Regions from separate parts of the Caulobacter sp. ALps2 genome, predicted to be linked through region 2. Evidence: riboswitches for the same ligand, from Rfam matches in the RefSeq annotation. Region 2 holds a riboswitch; the other holds the start of a gene.
What was found. A riboswitch is a leader RNA that binds a small molecule or an ion and turns the genes downstream of it on or off. The one in region 2 is predicted to bind glycine.
Positions count from the first base shown of each region.

Region 1 (6,300 bases), 1.0 Mb from region 2:
GCGGATCGGTCCCGCCCGTGGCCACCAGCAGCGGGATGGTGATCTTGTCGACGCTGGTCAGCGGCGAGATCTTCATCAGCTGCTCGCGCTGCTTGGGATCACGCTCGTCGCCATATTCCACGCGGCGCAGGTCGCGACGGTAGGACTGGGTGTTCTCAAGGAACGTGACGAAGTTCGAGATCGCGACGTAGCAGTTGGCGCCCTTCAGGCGCGGGCTGTAGTGCGTGGCCGAGGCGTAGCACATGTACCCACCGTACGAGACGCCGTTGACGGCGAAGCGACTGGCGTCCAGGGCCGGATCCTTCTCCAGCGTATCGAGGAAGGCGCCGATGTCCTTGACCGAGTCCTCGCGCTTGAACGGGCCGTTGTCGAGATTGACGAACCGCGCGCCGTAACCGGACGAGCCCCGCACGTTCGGGAAGAACAACGCGATGCCCAGCTCATTGAGCAGATAGTTGTTCCCGCCCAGGAAGTCGGGCCGGGTCTGGCCTTCGGGACCGCCGTGGATGTCGACGATCAGCGGACGCTTGCCGGGGAACTTGGCCGGGTCGGGCTGGTAGAGGAAGCCGGAGACCTTCTTGCCGTCGAAGCTGGCCACCTCGACCAGCTTGGGTTCGACATTCAGCGCGGGGTCCAGGCCACCGGTCTCGCTATGCGTCCACTGGGTGACGGCGAGGGTCTTGGGATCGATGGAGAACGCGTCGCCCGGCACCTTGGCGCTGGACAGGCTGAGGCCGATCTGGCCCCAGGGGGCGATTTCGATGGCCGAGCCGATGCTGTAGGGGATCACGCCCGCCGGCAGGCCGGTCACGGGGCGCGTGGCGCCGGTGGCGACATCCATCACCCGCACGCGCGACACGCCCGCCTCGTTGATCGCATAGACCACGAAGCCGCCGTCCGGCGCGATGGCGAAATCGTTGACGTCCCAGCGCGACTCCTTGGAGACGGGCACGAACGCGCCCTTGGCGTCCAGCTTGCCCAGGCGCAGGAAGTCCGAGCCCTTGTTCGAGGTCAACCAGACCGAACCGTCGGGGCCGTACTTCGGATCGACATACGAGGCCTTGGCCTTCGGATCGGTCAGGGCCCTCATCTTGCCGGTGGCGAGGTCAAGCTCGTAGACCACCGCGTAGTTGATCGACATGCGGTTCAGCACCAGGGCCTTCGACCCGTCGGCCGAGAAATCGGCGACGTTCCAGCCGCCGCCGCTGACCTGGGCGACCAGGCGGTCGGTCTTCGGGTCCTTGGGATCGACGACATACAGGTCCATGTCCGCGCCGTTGCGACGCGACGAGGCGTAGCCGACCAGCTTGCCGTCGCGCGACCAGGCTCCGAACCAGTTACGGCTCTTGCCGTCGGTGATCAGCCGCGGCCGGCCGGCCTCCAGGGCGTAGAGCTGGTAGAACTCATCGCCGCCCTTGTCCTTCTGGACGACCAGCGTGTCGCCCTTGGGCGAGAGCGCCGCGGCCAGGATCGGCTCGTTCTCGAAGCTGATCTGGCGGCGATCGCCATTGGGCTGGGCCACGACATGGACCTGATCGGAGCCGCCGAAGCGGGTCTTGATCAGCATCGAGCGGTCGACCGTGTTCCAACCCAGGAAGTTGGCGTGCCGGGCCTGCAGGTAGGGCGCTGTCGCCGCGACCAGCTCCTGGGGGATGGCCGGCGCGCCGTCGATGACGACGGCGGCGGGCGGGGCGACGGTCTGGGCCGCCAAAGGGGTGGCGACGGCGCCGGCCAACAGGGCCAGCGCCAGGGCATGACGAGAGATCATCTGGGGAATGCCTCGAAAGAAAGGGGAAGCGCCGCCGGCGGAGGGAGCGCGGGGGAACGCAGCCGGCGGCGCGATGTCGGGCGGGCTTAGAAACGCATCCGCGCGCCGACGGTCACATAACGACCGATCACGTCGTAGTACGGCGAGTACAGCGAGCTGACCGGAGGCTTCTTATCGAACAGGTTGGTGGCGTTGGCGTACAGTTCGATCGCGTTGCCGCGGATCTCAGGCAGTTTCGCCGCGAGGCCCAGGTCGAAATAGGTGTAGGCCTTGATGTGGTTGTTCACCAGATCGACGGTGTTGTTGTAGTTACCCGCCGAGATGTAGCGGGCGCGCAGGTTGGCGCTGAACATCTCGCCGGCCCAGTCGATCGACGCGTTCGCACGGGTCTTGGGCGTGCCCAGACCGAACGAATAGCCTTGTGACTTGACGTACTCGATCTTGCTGACGCCGTCATTGGTGGTCAGGCTGTTGACCCAGGAGCCAAGCAGGCGGGCGCGGATGCGGCCCGGAGCCCCCGGGATCAGGCGATCGAACGCGGTCGAGTACGAGATCTCGGCGTCGAAGCCGTCGGTCTTGTAGTTGGCCAGGTTGACATAGGTCGAGACGATCCGGGTGATCGTGCCGGTCGAGTCACGGGTGACCCGCGAGCACAGGTCCTGATTGCCGTTGGCGCAGCGGGTGACGATGTCCTGAGCCGCGATCGTGGTGATCACGTCGTCGATGTTGATCTTGAAATAGTCGAGCGACATGCTCAGGCCCGCGATCGACGGCGGCGAATAGACGAAGCCGGTCGTGAAGGTCTTGGCCGTCTCGGGGTTCAGGTTCGGGTTGCCGCCGCCGTTGGTCAGCACATAGACGCTGGAATTGTTCGTCGGGTCGGTCAGCGTGTTGTAGCCGGTCGTGGTCGTCGTGAAGAGCTCGGTCAGGTTGGCCGAACGGATGTCGCGCGACTGGGTGATGCGACCGCGGAAGCCCGGGAAGAACTCGTTGGTGGCGCCCAGCTTCCACGACCAGATCGAACCGGTGGTGTTGTAGTCGGAGACGCGCGCGGCGGCGTTGACTTCCAGCTTGTTCAGCACAGGGACGTCACGGACGACGGGCACCAGCACTTCAGCGAAGGCCTCCTTGACGCTGAAGCTGCCGGCCATGGCCGAGAAACTGAAGGTCGTGAAGGCCTTGGCCGCGTCCAGGGCCCCGACCGTGCGGTCGACCGACTCCTTGCGGGCTTCGGCGCCGACGGCGACCGAGACGGCGCCGGCCGGCAGGCTGAAAGGCTCGCCGCGCAGGCTGAAGCCGCCGACGTCCAGCTTGCTGGTTTCACGCATCGAGGGCGTACCGGTGACGTAGTCCAGCGCGGCCTGCGAGGGCGCGCCCTGGCCGAACAGGTTGATCGGCACGCAGTTGGTCGAGGTGGTCAGGGCGATGCGGCAGACCGCTTGGCCCGTCGCCGGGTTGATCACCGAGTCCACCGCGTTGGCGTAGTTCTGGGTCAGGAAGAACCCAGGGGTGTCGATATTGTTCTCTTGCTCGCCGTGGCTGTAATAGGCGCTCCAGCGCCAGCCGCCGTCGAACTCGCCGTCCAGGGCGATCGTGCCCTGGGTCGAGACGCGTTCGAAGTCGATGGTCGGATAGGCCTCGGTGTTGAAGCGACCCATCGTGAACGAGGTCTGGCCAGCGGCGGCCAGAGCGCTCTTCACCGCGGTCGGCAGGAAGGCGTTGTCCGACCGGATCGTCAGGTTGCCGCGGTTGTGGTCGCCGAACCAGATGTAGTTGTTCCACATCCGCGAGCGGCGCAGCTCGGCGGTCATCTTGACCTTGTCGGTCAGGTCGTAGGTGACGCTAGCCATGGTGGCGTAGCGCTTCTGTGGCGTGACGAGGGGCGAGAGGTCATCGTTGGACGGGCCTTCGCCGCCGATCGAGTTGGTGCCTTGCACGGTGCCGTAGTCGAAGGCGCGCAGGGTGCCGTCCGGATTGAAGGTCTGGCCACGCAGGACGCCCGAGGTGATCAGGCCGCCCGGAGCCGCGTTCGAGAAGCCGACGTCGGGGGCCAGAACGAAGCGGCCCGCGCCGTTCGAGATGGTGGCCCAGCGGCCGATGTTCGGACGGCTGCTCTTGGGGATTACGCCGTCGTTGTCGAGATATTCGCCGCCGATGACGAAGTGGCCGCGGCCGTTGGCGAAGGTCGTGCCGGCCGCGCCTTCGACGCGGATCTGCTTGGCGTCGTCAAACGACGACTCGCCGCCTTCGATGCCGAACTTGAAGCCGGTGAAGTTGCGGTCGATGGAGAGGTTGACGACGCCGGCGACGGCGCCCGAACCCCAAGCGGCCGAGGCGCCGCCGGTCACGACGTCCACGCCCTTCAGCATCACGCTGGGGATCATGTTCAGGTCGTTCTCGCCCGAGAAGCGACGGCCATCCAGCAGCACCAGGGTGCGGTTGATGCCCAGGCCGCGCAGGTCGACCGGGGCGTTGCCCGCGCCGGTGTTGGTGCCGGTGGTCTGGGGCGAGGTGGTGGCGCGGAACTGCGGCAGGTCGTTCAGGGCGGCGGCCACGTTCGGACGGGCGCCGACGGCCAGGTCCTGGGCGGTGACGCGCACGGTCGGGGTCGGGGCTTCGAAGCCGGCGCGGTCGATCCGCGAGCCGGTGACGATGATCTCCGCGACGCTGGTGTCTTCCGCGGGCGCGGTCTGGGCGAAGGCGGCGGTGTGCAGCATGAGCGCGGCGGGCGCGATGCTGCAGCCCAGCAGCAGGTTACGGCGAGTTTGGCGTGAAAGTGTCAAACGAGATCCCCTCGGTGTTTGCAGTCGACAACGCCCGCCCCGTGCGCCGCACGATGCGACGCGCCCGGGTTCGTCAGGCGGTTTCCTCTGCCCCCGCTGTCCTTGGGCCTGAGAGATTCAGGCGCATGCGCGCCCTTGCTCCTTCGGCGAGGCCGCTCCATTTTGGAGCGGTCCTGCTTTCCAGCGTCCTTGTGCTCTGCGGTCCCTGTTGCCTGAGCGTTTCCGGGGCGGTTGCGCCTTCGGCGTCGGGGCCTGACCCGATCTCTTCCGCGAGAGCCAGACCAATACGAACCCTTCGCCACAGCGCGTCAAAGCGTCGAAAATCGGTATAAAATTCCCCTAACGGCCACGGCCGGGACGCGTATTTCCTCGAATTCACCGCACGGTGAGAGGCGTGCCCGCACGATGTCCGGCTCATCACGCTGCGTGACAGGTCGGTGACAGCTTGGCGCTCTGCCCGCGGTTCCTCGAAAACCACGCCGAAGCGTCGCCGCGTCGCCGGAAGGTCAAAAAATACGCAGAAATTGCACGGATATGCGCCAGATATCAGCGCGCCCGGGCCGCGTGTCGCCAGCGCGCCAGAAGTTCCGCCCGCCGCCCCTGGTCGAAATTGGCCAGCAAGGCCGGCCCGACCCTCACGGGGCGACCGCCCGGCGGCGGCGGGGCGCCCAACCCCGGACGGATCGGCGTCAGCCGGACTTCGAGCAGGCGGCGCTGTCCGGCTTCCGACATCAGATAGTCCAGGAACACCCTCGCCGCGCCGGGGTGACGCGCCACGCGGGTGATGAAGGCCACCCTGGAGATCGAGAGGTGGTAGTCCTCCGGAACGACGTAGCCGATGTCGGGACCGTGGTTGCGCACATACCAGTCAGCGTAGGACCCGTTCATGTCGAAGGCCAGCAGGTGCTCGCCGGACGCCACGCGATCCAGCATCGGCTTGCCGGGCACATAGGTTCGCGCGCCCGTCGCGGCCATCGCGTCGTAAAGCGCCCAGGCGTCGGGATAGAACTGAGTATTGCTGGACAGATAGAAGAACCCCATGCCGCTGCGCTCGGGGTCGTACATCGCCACCTTGCCGCGCCAGCGTTCGGGATCGGCGCGAAGCGCGGCCAGCAGGGCGGCGTGGCTGCGCGGCGCGCTGTCCCCCTTCAGAAGCCGCTTGTTGTAGACGAAGACGATCGGTTCGCTGGTCACGCCGAAACCCTGGTCGCGCCAGCGCGCCCAGGCGGGGAGGTTCCTGGCCTCGGGACTTCTATAGGTTTGGGCGTAGCCGTCGTTGATCAGCTTGACCTGGGTGTCCATCGCCGATGTCCAGACGACGTCGGCGACCGGTTTGCCGCTGGTGGCCTCTTCGATCACCCGCGCCTGCATGTCGCGTGACGTCAGCACGACGAACCGAAGTTTCACCTTCGGGAAACGGCGCTCGAAATCCTCGACCAGCGGCTGGTGGATGTCGTTGTTGATATAGACCACGACCTCGCCCTCGCGGGCGGCCGCCCGGATGTCCGAGGTTCGCGTCGCCTGTTCCGGCGCGCCGGGCGCGCAGCCCGTCAGCGCCAGGGCGGCCACGCCCAGGGTCGCGCCGAGGCTGGCGACGAAGCGCCGTCTCTTGACCTGATGTGGCAATCGGCGTCGGATGCCGCTCTCCCCTGAGTGTGTCCGGCTCCTACATCCCCGATGAAGATACTGGTTGTCGAGGATGATCCGCCCCTGCGTCGCTCGCTGACCGCGACGCTGGAGAGCGAGGGG
Region 1 covers NZ_CM178743.1:121,400-127,699, reverse strand. The annotation lists gene ACW173_RS00530 (S9 family peptidase) at 1-1,768, opposite strand, end outside; gene ACW173_RS00525 (TonB-dependent receptor domain-containing protein) at 1,855-4,551, opposite strand; glycine riboswitch at 4,646-4,737, opposite strand; glycine riboswitch at 4,741-4,831, opposite strand; gene ACW173_RS00520 (ABC transporter substrate-binding protein) at 5,098-6,177, opposite strand; gene ACW173_RS00515 (response regulator transcription factor) at 6,229-6,300, shown strand, end outside.
Region 1: linked by a shared signal. The riboswitch ahead of ACW173_RS00525 (TonB-dependent receptor domain-containing protein) and the one ahead of gcvT (glycine cleavage system aminomethyltransferase GcvT) in region 2 are both predicted to bind glycine.

Region 2 (6,300 bases):
CCTCCCTCGCGCCCTCCGGCGTTGCAATCGCCGCGAGGGCGCAGGACAGTCCCCGCGCTTCTATGCGTTCGGGAGGGGTCATGAAGTTGTCCGTGGTCGCCATGTTGATGGCGGGCGTCTGCGCGAGCGCGATCGCCGCGCCGGCCTTGGCCGCTGACAAGCCCAAGCAAACCGACAAGTTCGCCGACGCCACCGCGGGGCTCGAGCGCAAGGACGGTCTGGTTCCGGTCTTCGTCGACAAGAAGGACGGCAAGGTCTTCCTGCTGTTGCCCAAGCCTGGTCCGGACGGGATCGCGGGGCGCTATCTCTACCAGACCTATCTGCGGGCCGGCCTGGGCTCGAACCCCACGGGGCTGGACCGTTCGGCGCCGGGCGACACCCAGATCATCGCCTTCCGCCGCGTGGGCGGGAAGGTCATCGCCCAATTCGAGAATTGGGGCTTTTCCGCCGCGCGCGGCTCGGCCGACGAGAAGCAGGCGGTGGCGGACTCGTTCCCGATCTCCAGCGTCTGGTCCAACGCCATCGAGGCCGAGAACCCCGACGGCCGTCCGCTGGTCGATGTGACCAGCTTCCTGGTCCGCGACGCGCAAGGCGTCGCCAAGACCCTCAAGCGCGGCAAGCAGGGCGATTTCCGCCTGAACGACGGCCTGTCCTATGCCGACACCGGCGAGGTCAACGTGTTCCCGCTGAACGTCGAGCTGGAGGCGGTCGAGACCTTTGTCGGCGACGATCCGGGCCCGGAGGTTCGCGGCATCGTCCCCGACCCGCGCAACGTCACCCTGGTGCTGCACCACTCGCTGGTGGCCCTGCCCGAGCCTGGCTACACGCCGCGCCAGAACGATCCGCGCGTCGGCGTCATCGACCACACGGTCGCCGACTACTCCGCGCCGCTGAACGCGCCGCTGGTCTATCGCCTGGTCCACCGCTTCCGGCTGGAGAAGACCGACCCGACCGCCGCCCGCTCGCCGGTCAAGAAACCGATCGTCTTCTATGTCGACCGCGCCGCGCCCGAGCCGGTGCGCTCGGCCCTGATCGAGGGCGGGCGCTGGTGGAACCAGGCCTTCGAGGCGGCCGGCTATGTCGACGCCTTCCGGGTAGAGGTGCTGCCCGATGGGGTGAGCCCGCTGGACGCCCGCTACAATGTCGTCAACTGGGTGCACCGCCAGACGCGCGGCTGGTCGTACGGCCATGCGGTGGTCGACCCGCGCACGGGCGAGATCGTCAAGGGCGACGTCCTGCTGGGCTCGCAGCGCATTCGCCAGGACCGGCTGATCTTCGAGGGGCTGGAAGGCGCGGCCGCCACCGGAAAGGGCGGTCCCAACGACCCGATCGAGATCTCCCTGGCCCGCCTGCGCCAGCTGGCGACCCACGAGATCGGCCACTCGATCGGCCTGCAGCACAATTTCGCGGCCAGCACCTACGGCGACCGCGCCTCGGTGATGGACTATCCGGCCCCCAGGATCGCCATCAAGGAGGGGCAGCTGGACTTCGCCGACGCCTATGGGCGCGGCGTCGGGGCGTGGGACAAGTTCGCGATCGACTGGCTGTACGGGCCCGCCCCGGCCGGGACCGACGAGAAGACCTGGCTGAAGGCCAAGGCCGACAAGAGCCAGGCTGACGGCCTGCGCTACGTCTCCGACGAGGACGCGCGCGCTGCGGACACCCCGCATCCGCTGGGCGCTGTGTGGGACAACGGGACCGATCCGGTCGCCGAGCTCGACCACCTGATGGCCGTGCGCAAGATCGCCCTGGACCGCTTCGGCCTGGCCAACCTGCCCAAGGGCGCGTCGGTCGCCGACCTGCGCCGCATGGTCGTGCCGATCTACATCTTCCATCGCTATCAGGTCGACGCGACTGCCAAGCTGGTCGGCGGGATCGACTTCACCTACGGCGCGGAGGGCGACGGCCACGAGGCGTCCAAGATCGTGCCGGCCGCCCGTCAGGCCGCCGCCGTCGACGCCCTGCTGCGCACCGTGACGCCGGCCGCGCTGGACCTCTCGGACAGGACCCTGGACGTGCTGACCTCGGGCCAGTCGCAGGGGACCGACCACGCCTACGAGATCGAGACGTTTGGCGCCGGCCCCGTTTTCGATCTGCCGGCGACGGCCGAGGTCGCCGCCGACCTGGTCTGGAGCGACCTGTTCGCGGCCGCGCGTCTGAACCGGCTGGTCGAGGCCAAGCGCCGCGATCCGGCTCAGCCGGGTGTCGAGGGCCTGTTGGACAAGGCCCTGGCCTTCGCCGCCTTCGACGGCAAGGCCACCGGTCGCCAGGCCGAACTCGCCCGCCGCGTCCGCCAACGGATGGTGGTCAGCCTGGCCGACGCCCTGGCCGACAAGAGCCTGTCGCCGACCGCCGCCGCCGTGATCCGCGCGCGCCTGGCCGACTGGGGCAAGGGGCTTAAAGCCGTCACGACCGGCGACGCCGCCGACCGCGCCCAGGCTCGCGCCTTGGCGGGGATCGTCACGGATGAAAGCGGCGGTCGTCTGGCGGCTCTGGTCGAGGACGGCAAGGCCAAGGTCGTCACCCCGCCCGGTCCGCCGATCGGCGAAACCGATTGGTTCGGGGATCTGTCCCTTTAGGCTGGTAGGCTCCGCTTGACTCCGCCTCGCCCCTCCCGCATTGACCCCGACGACCCCAGCGGGAGACATCGGGATTCGCTCCCGAGGCCGAAGGCGCAACCGCCCCGGAAACGCTCAGGCAAAAGGACCGCTCGGGTTTAGAAACGCTGGAAAGTAGTCTCCCGAAAGGGCGGCTCGCCGAAGGAGCAAGGCCGACCCCAAACAGCAGAGGGGGAAGGCCGGAATCTCTCAGGTCCAAGGGACAGCGGGGGCGCGACCAACCGGCGGACGCCGGTCGTCTCGCCGACCCCGCTAGGAGCCTGCCCAGTGTCTGATCAAGACCTCAAGAAGACCCCCTTGTTCGACGCCCACGTGGCGCTCGGCGCCCGCATGGTGCCGTTCGCCGGCTATTCGATGCCGGTGCAGTACAAGGACGGGGTGCTGAAGGAGCACCTGTGGACCCGCGAGCACGCCGGTTTGTTCGACGTCTCGCACATGGGCCAGGCCCGGATCCGCGGTCAGAACCCGGCCAAGAGCTTCGAGAAGGTGGTCTCGGCCGACTACCAGGGCCTGAAGGCCGGCAAGCAGCGTTATGGCGTGCTGCTGAACGCCGACGGCGGCATCATCGACGACCTGATGACCGCGCGTCCCGACGACGACGGCCTGTTCGTGGTGGTCAACGGCGCCTGCAAGGACAACGATTACAAGATCATCGCCGACGCCCTGGCGGGTGAAGCGACGGTGACCCGCCTGGAAGACCGCGCGCTGCTGGCGCTGCAAGGTCCGGAAGCCGCCGCCGTGCTGGCCGCTCATGCGCCGGAAGCCGCCGGCATGGTGTTCATGGACACGCTCGCCCTGACCGCCTTCGGCGTCGACGCGATCATCTCGCGCTCGGGCTATACGGGCGAAGACGGCTACGAGATCTCGGTCCCGGCCGACGCCGCCGAGCGCGTGTGGAACACCCTGCTGGCTGACGAGCGCGTCAAGCCGATCGGCCTGGGCGCCCGCGACAGCCTGCGCCTGGAGGCCGGCCTGCCGCTGTACGGCCACGACCTGGACGAGACCGTCTCGCCGATCGAAGGCGGGCTGAACTTCGCCGTCGGCAAGTCGCGCCGCGAGGCTGGCGACTATCTGGGCGCGGCCCGGATCGCCAAGGAACTGGCCGGCGAGCTGTCGCGCGTCCGCGTCAATCTCAAGGTGCTGGAAGGCGCTCCGGCCCGCGAAGGCGCCGAGATCGCCGACGAAGCGGGCAATGTCATCGGCAAGGTGACCAGCGGCGGCTTCGCGCCCAGCCTGGGCTTCCCCATCGCCATCGGTTTCGCGCCGCCGGCCTATGCGGCGATCGGGACCCAGTTGAAAGTCATCGTGCGAGGCAAGCAGGCGGCCGCCGAAGTGGTGGCGAGCCCGTTCGTTCCGAACCGTTACGTCCGCAAACTCTAATCAAGGGCCGACAAGAGATGCGTTTCACCAAAGATCATGAATGGGTCGTCGTCCAAGGCGACGTCGCCACCGTCGGCATCACCGCCTACGCCGCCGAGCAACTGGGCGACGTGGTGTTCGTCGAGGTTCCGGAAGCCGGCAAGACCGTGAAGCAGGGCGAGAACCTGGCGGTCGTCGAGAGCGTCAAGGCCGCCTCGGACGTCTACGCCCCGGTGTCGGGCGAGGTTGTCGAAGGCAATGCCGAGCTGGGCGACGCACCGGAAACCGTCAACGCCCTGCCGGAAAGCGGCGGCTGGTTCGCCAAGATCAAGCTGAGCAGCCCGGCCGAGGTCGACGCCCTGATGGACCGCGACGCGTACGAAGCGTTCCTGAGCACCCTCTAAACTTCCGCCTCCTCGCGAAAGCAGATCATGCGTTACCTCCCCCTGACCCCCGAAGACCGCGTCGAGATGCTCGGCGCGATCGGCGTGAAGTCGATCGACGACCTGTTCGTCGACGTGCCGGCCTCGGCCCGCCGCGACGGAACCGTCGACCTGCCGCCGCACGCCGGCGAGATCGAAGTCGAACGCGAGATGGCGGGCCTGGCCCGTCGCAATCGCGCCGCGGGGGAGGGACCGTTCTTCTGCGGGGCTGGCGCCTATCGCCACCACGTGCCGGCCACGGTCGACCACATCATCCAGCGGTCGGAATTCCTGACCAGCTACACGCCCTACCAGCCGGAAATCGCCCAGGGCACGCTGCAGGTCCTGTTCGAGTTCCAGACCCAGGTCGCGGCCCTGACCGGCATGGAAGTGGCCAACGCCTCGCTCTATGACGGCTCGACCGGCGCGGCCGAGGCCGTGATGATGGCCCAGCGCGTGACCCGCCGGAACAAGGCGGTGATGTCGGGCGGCGTCCATCCGCACTATGTCGAGACCATCGAGACCCTGGCCCACGCGGCCGGCGTCTCGACCCAGGCCATGGCCCCAGCCGTCGACGCCGAGGACGCGGTGATCGCCGCCATTGACGCCGACACCGCCTGCGTCGTTGTCCAGACCCCGAACGTCTTCGGCACGGTCACCGACGTCACGAAGATCGCCGAAGCCGCCCACGCGGCCGGCGCGCTGCTGATCGTGGTGACGACCGAAGCCGTCTCGTACGGCCTGCTAAAGTCGCCCGGCGAGATGGGCGCCGACATCGCCGTGGCCGAGGGCCAGTCGATCGGCAACGGCCTGAACTTCGGCGGTCCTTATGTCGGCCTGTTCGCCTGCAAGGAAAAGTTCGTCCGCCAGATGCCGGGCCGCCTGTGCGGCGAGACCGTTGACGCCGACGGCAAGCGCGGCTTCGTCCTGACCCTGTCGACCCGCGAGCAGCATATCCGCCGCGACAAGGCGACCTCGAACATCTGCACCAACAGCGGCCTGTGCGCCCTGGCGTTCAGCATCCACATGAGCCTGCTGGGCGAGACGGGCCTGCGCCAGCTGGCCGCTCTGAACCACCAGAAGGCTGTCGCCCTGCGCGACGCCCTCAAGGCGGTGCCGGGCGTCGAGATCCTGACCCCGCGCTTCTTCAACGAGTTCGCCATCCGCGTGCCGGGCAAGGCCGACGAGGTCGTCGAAACCCTGGCCGGCCACGGCGTCATCGCTGGCGTGCCGTTCTCGCGCCTCGACGCGGGCGCGGGCCTGGACGACGTGCTGCTGGTCGCGGCCACCGAGACCACGCTCGACATCGACATCAATTTCTTCGCCAAGCTGCTGACCAAGGTGGTGGGCCAATGAGCATGAACAACGTCGGCCGCCCCACGCGCCCCGAAGCCGCCAATGACACTCCGGCGGGTCACGAGACCCTGACCGGCAATCGCGGCCTGCTCCAGAACGAAGCCCTGATCTTCGAACTGGACGGCTGGAACAAGACCGGCGTCGACCTGCCGGAGGCCGCCGCCCCGTCGAGCGACCTGGCCGGCCTGCTACGCGACGCGCCGATCGGCCTGCCGGGCCTGTCCGAGCCCGAAGCCGTCCGCCACTACGTGCGCCTGTCCCAGAAGAACCACGCCATCGACCTGGCGCTATATCCGCTGGGCTCGTGCACGATGAAGCACAACCCGCGCCTGAACGAGAAGATGGCGCGCCTGCCGGGCTTCTCGGACATCCACCCGCTGCAGCCGCGGTCGACCGTGCAGGGCGCGCTGCAGCTGATGGACCGTCTGGCCCACTGGCTGAAGACCCTGACCGGCATGCCCGCCGTCGCCCTGAGCCCCAAGGCCGGCGCGCATGGCGAGCTGTGCGGCCTGCTGGCCATCCGGGCCGCGCACGAGGCGGCCGGC
Region 2 covers NZ_CM178743.1:1,130,312-1,136,611, reverse strand. The annotation lists gene ACW173_RS05200 (zinc-dependent metalloprotease) at 81-2,579, shown strand; glycine riboswitch at 2,629-2,719, shown strand; gene gcvT (glycine cleavage system aminomethyltransferase GcvT) at 2,886-3,998, shown strand; gene gcvH (glycine cleavage system protein GcvH) at 4,016-4,381, shown strand; gene gcvPA (aminomethyl-transferring glycine dehydrogenase subunit GcvPA) at 4,409-5,755, shown strand; gene gcvPB (aminomethyl-transferring glycine dehydrogenase subunit GcvPB) at 5,752-6,300, shown strand, end outside.